2 regions of the Paenibacillus aurantius genome follow, and region 2 is predicted to be linked to the other one. Evidence: a T-box and tRNA genes for the amino acid it is inferred to sense, from the RefSeq annotation. Region 2 holds a T-box; the other holds one or more tRNA genes.
The links. The T-box of region 2 lies ahead of ileS (isoleucine--tRNA ligase). A T-box ahead of a tRNA ligase gene usually reads a tRNA of that ligase, here a tRNA-Ile.
Positions count from the first base shown of each region.

Region 1: it encodes a tRNA-Ile, which carries the amino acid that the T-box ahead of ileS (isoleucine--tRNA ligase) is inferred to sense. The anticodon was not compared.

Region 1 covers NZ_CP130318.1:2,477,504-2,479,961, reverse strand. The annotation lists gene MJA45_RS11195 (alpha/beta hydrolase family protein) at 1-190, opposite strand, end outside; gene MJA45_RS11190 (S-layer homology domain-containing protein) at 319-990, shown strand; tRNA gene MJA45_RS11185 (tRNA-Ile) at 1,129-1,205, opposite strand; tRNA gene MJA45_RS11180 (tRNA-Met) at 1,228-1,304, opposite strand; gene MJA45_RS11175 (hypothetical protein) at 1,383-1,547, opposite strand; gene MJA45_RS11170 (phosphatidylglycerophosphatase A family protein) at 1,675-2,292, opposite strand.
Region 2 covers NZ_CP130318.1:4,058,884-4,061,341, forward strand. The annotation lists gene ileS (isoleucine--tRNA ligase) at 1-1,459, opposite strand, end outside; T-box leader at 1,519-1,777, opposite strand; gene MJA45_RS18320 (ATP-dependent DNA ligase) at 1,850-2,458, opposite strand, start outside.

The DNA of each region.
Region 1 (2,458 bases), 1.6 Mb from region 2:
AAAAATTAAAAGCAACCACATCCACGTTCTCCGCCAGCCGCTCGGCCGCGTACGGAAAGAAGCCCCAATTTTTAAAACCTTTATACCCGTGACAGATAAGGAGAGTTCCGTGTGCTTCTTTCCTCGCCGGATACCCGTCCCCCCGGATGACCCGGTCTTCCCCCAGACGAAATTCAAATGCCGTAGCCATAGACAACCGCCTCCCTTGGTTAATCCTATAAGTATAAAGCCGTGGGACAAGCGATAGCAAACCCGTCTGGCAAAGGCTGCAACCTTTTTCCAGCAAGCCCCGTCTTAGAGGGTGGAGGTGATAACACTATGAAACTTAACCGCAAAACATTAGCCGCCGGCGCTCTTCTGCTGACTCTGGCGTGGGGGCAAGCTGCTTATGCCTTCTCCGACACCGCCGGAGATCCGCAGCAGGCCAAGATTGAAGCCCTGCAGAAGGCCGGACTGGTCAGCGGCATGGACGACCAGTCCTTCGTCCCGAAAGGCGAGGTGACCTTCGCCCAAGGTGTCCAATTCATCGTAAACGGAGCGGGGTTGAACATCGACAACATGCGGTTCATCAAGGAACCGAAAGCGAGCGATTACTTCACCTCGGTACCCGACGATGCCTGGTATGCCAAGGCCTTTATCGTGGCGCATCATAACGGGTTGACCTTCCCCAAGGACGTTAATCCGAATGCCACGATGAGCCGGGAGCAGTTCGCCTTGTACTTGGCCCAGGCGATTGATGCCAAAGGGGACTTCCCTGTCATCATGACCTTCATCATGTTGAAGGACGAAGACAAGGTGGACAAAGCAACCATGAACTCCATTCAGTTTCTGTTGAAGCTCGGGGTTGCCCAGTTGGACGGGAATAAGAACTTCCGTCCGAAGGACGTCATTACCCGCTCGGAAGCGGCCGGCATGATCTATGAAACCGACCGTTTCCTTCAGGAAAAAGGCGTGAAGAACCAGCCGGGCCCCGTTAGCGGAAATAACTAAAGCCGGCGAGTGCTAAGGTCGGACCGATCCGCCCTAAATGCCAAAAACCGCATTCCTTCGCCCTTCGGCGCGGGAATGCGGTTATTTATCTTCAGTAGGGAAAATAAAAAAAGCCTTGATTCTCCAAGGTTTTTTCATTGGTGGGCCCTGAGGGACTCGAACCCCCGACCAATCGGTTATGAGCCGACCGCTCTAACCAACTGAGCTAAGGGCCCCTGACATCTTCCATAGTAGAATTGGTTGCGGGGGCAGGATTTGAACCTGCGGCCTTCGGGTTATGAGCCCGACGAGCTACCGAGCTGCTCCACCCCGCGTTAATAGTTAGGCCGCCTGCCTTCCGACAGCGACAGAACTAAATATACACCAAACCAAAAGAAGATGTCAAGAGGAAGTTAAAGGACATAACGCACGCCAAAACGGCCTTTCTTGGACCGGTAAACCTCTACGTTATGGGGGCATTCGTATCCGTAAATCCACCAGTCTTCTTCCATTCGCTTAGCCAGGCAGCCGGCTTGAAATTTGCTTTCGTACAGCTTGGCCCAGTACACCCACCTCATCCTCCACCCTCCTGCCTGTCCGAGTTTCCCTTAGCTTTGCCCCAAACCCGGCCCCGCTATCCCCGAACAATTCAAAAAGCTTCCCGCAGGAAGCTTAGGAACGTGCATAATAAAGCGGACTAACCATTCAGCTGGCGTTCTCCTCGGCGGAAAGCGGTACCACAGATGATTCCGTTTCTTCGAAAACCCGGCTGATCGTCGGCTTCTCCGTATCCCCCGCAATGAGCTCGAAGGGTGGCCCGATTTCCTCTTCCCAATCGCGATGCTTATGGGCGATCCGGCTTGAAGCCGAAGCCGCGATGCTCGCTACCAGATCGTCCAGAAACGTATGAACGCCGTTTCCGATTTTGGTATCGAGCCGTTTGATGATTCCAATTTTATGTTTATCGAGATGGCCGAAGGTCGTTACACCGATACTCCCGTACCCGAGAACCGAGCCGAGCGCAAGCGTTTCATCGCAGCCGAACAAGCCCTCATCGGAAGCGACGATCGTTTGGAGCGGCTCGGAGAGCAGCCTTTGCTCCGCCAGCATATCGAGCTCAATTCCCACCAGAATGGCATGCTGCAGCTCTCTTTTCTCGAGAACCGCCCGGACACTCTCCAGGCAGACTTCCATCTGCAGGCTCGGGTTATAGGGGGCTTGCATTTCATAAACTATCTCCGCGATGTCCTCCAGCCTAACTCCCCGCTGGGACAATTTCTGAAGAACCGCATTTCTTACTTCCGTGCTGTGAACCCTGCGCATCCGAATCTCCCCTTTTCCACCGGTCCGCCCTCCAACCGTACGGCAAACCGAATGCATAGCATTTGATTGTTCTTCCCATTACCCCGCTGGAAGACAAATCAAACATTCCATTACGATATCGTTCTACAGGGTATGCTTGACCGTATTGGTTGGTTCCCCTGTGACG
Region 2 (2,458 bases):
GCTCCAAGTTGTCTGCAATCGGCTGTACGGATCTATCCCGGAGATCCTGATGACTACAAGGCGCATACTCGGCCCCGCAATCCTGGCATACCCACACATTAAGCGGCGTTCCCCAATAACGGTTCCGGCTGATGTTCCAATCGACAAGCTCCTCCAGGAAATGGCCAAACCGTCCTTCCTGAAGATGAGAGGGATACCACTGGATCGTTTTGTTATTTTCGATAAGCTGTTCTTTAACGGCGGTTGTCCTGATAAACCAGCTATCTGTTGCATAATAAAGTAACGGAGATTTGCATCGCCAACAAAAAGGATAGCTGTGTTCGTAACGTTCCTTGGCGAACAGCAGACCTCTCTCGGACAGGCTTTTGACAATGTCAACGTCACAATCTTTAACAAAACGTCCCGCGTAATCGGTAATGAGATCGGTATAACGTCCGGCCTGGTTAACCACATTCACAAAATCGAGCTGGTGCTGCATGGTGGTACGGTAGTCGTCCTCCCCGTGGGCCGGGGCAAGATGAACGATTCCCGTCCCGCTCGTGTCGCTTACATAATCGGCATCCACGACGATATGTCCTTTTTTCACTTGGATATAAGGGAAAGGCGGCTCATAAGGAACGCCGACGAATTCCGAACCTTTATGCTTGGACAAGATCTCGTAATCGTCCTTAAAGACCTTCTCCGCTAGTTTTTCCGCGATAATGTAGACTTCCCCATTCTTTTTGACCTTAACGTATTCCAGGTTTGGGTTTACCGCCAAAGCAACATTCGCCGGAAGCGTCCAAGGCGTTGTGGTCCAGGCAAGAAACGTTTCGTTGGTCCGTTTGCTTCGGAATTTGACGGTAGCACTCAAATCCTTAACATCCTCATACCCCTGTGCGACTTCATGGGAGCTGAGCGTGGTTTGACAGTCCGGGCAATAAGGGCTCACCCGATGCCCTTTATAGAGCAGTCCCTTGTTATGAATGACGGACAAAAGGTTCCATACACTCTCGATATAATCGTTCGTCAGGGTGACGTACGGATCATCCATGTCCGTCCAGTAAGCGATCGCTTCCGTTAATTCCCGCCACTGCTTTTCGTACTCAAATACACTGTTCTTGCATTGTTCAACGAATTCAGCAATCCCGTACTCTTCAATCTCTTTCTTGCCGGAGATTCCCAGTTGTTTCTCGACGCCCAGTTCAACAGGGAGTCCGTGGGTATCCCACCCCGCTTTGCGGATGACCCGATAACCGGACATCGTTTTGTAGCGGCAGATGAAGTCCTTAATCACTCTTCCGAGCACGTGGCCGATATGCGGTTTTCCATTTGCCGTAGGAGGTCCTTCATAAAAAACAAAGTTCGGTCTACCCTCGCGGTTTTCAATCGATTTGCTGAACGTGCCGCCTTGTTTCCACTGTCCGAGAACCCGCAGCTCCCGGGTTCTCGCTTTTTCTTTCCCATCGACTTTTCTCATTTGTCCAACCCTTTCTTTATCCTGTTGGTTGACGAAAAAAAACAAAAAAATCCCGTCCCGAAAGGGACGAGATTTTACCTCGCGATACCACCCTGGTTCCGTAATGATCATCAAGCAAATAATCACACGGCAGCTCATCCTGCGTACCATCATACGCGTCCTTTGTAACGGCAGGATCCCGGGTCAGCTTACCTATACCACTTCAGCTTTCCTTCTCGGAGAGGATTTTCAGCTAATTCTTGAACATTGGCTTTCAGCACAAGGCCAACTCTCTGGGGAACAACGGATTAGCGTACTCGTTCTCGTCAATGAATTTAAATAGGGTATTTAGTTGTTTTATTTTTACACTACTTTCTATAGAATGTCAACTTGCACGTCCTGCGTGTCCCCTTATAAGGCGAATTCAACAAAGGCAGGGCTTCTGAGCATTCCACTTCGGGTCCAATTCCGGATTTTGACCTTCGCCCTAATCCGAGGATCCAGGTGAACGAAATGGTTATCCTCCCCGATCACAAGGTGTTTACAGACCCCATAAAATGCTCTCTTCTGCTCCGGCGTGACGCCAAGCTCAATGACGCCTGCCGTCCGCATCTGGCCATCGGCCGTTGGAACGGCAGCGAGCCAGCCGAATTCCTTCCTTCGATAGCCCGCTATGTAAACGTCTGCGTACTGCCAATTGATAATCTTTACCCACTGGTTGCTGCGCTTGCTGACGTAGATGCTGTCCTTGCGCTTGGCGACGATGCCTTCCATGTTTCGTTCTTGGATCAGCCGGAACAGTTCGGTGCCGCGGCCATCGACAACCATGCTTTTGCTGAAGTAATGGTTGTCCTCAAGCACTTCGTTCAAGATGACTTTGCGCTCCGCCAGCGGCAGCCGGCGTAGGTCCCGGCCATTATGGCTTAGGATATCGAAGGCCACAAAATGGACGGGCTGGGTCTTGTAAGCGTATTGAATCTTTGTTTGCTTGGTCGTTCGGAATCGTTCCATAACCGACTC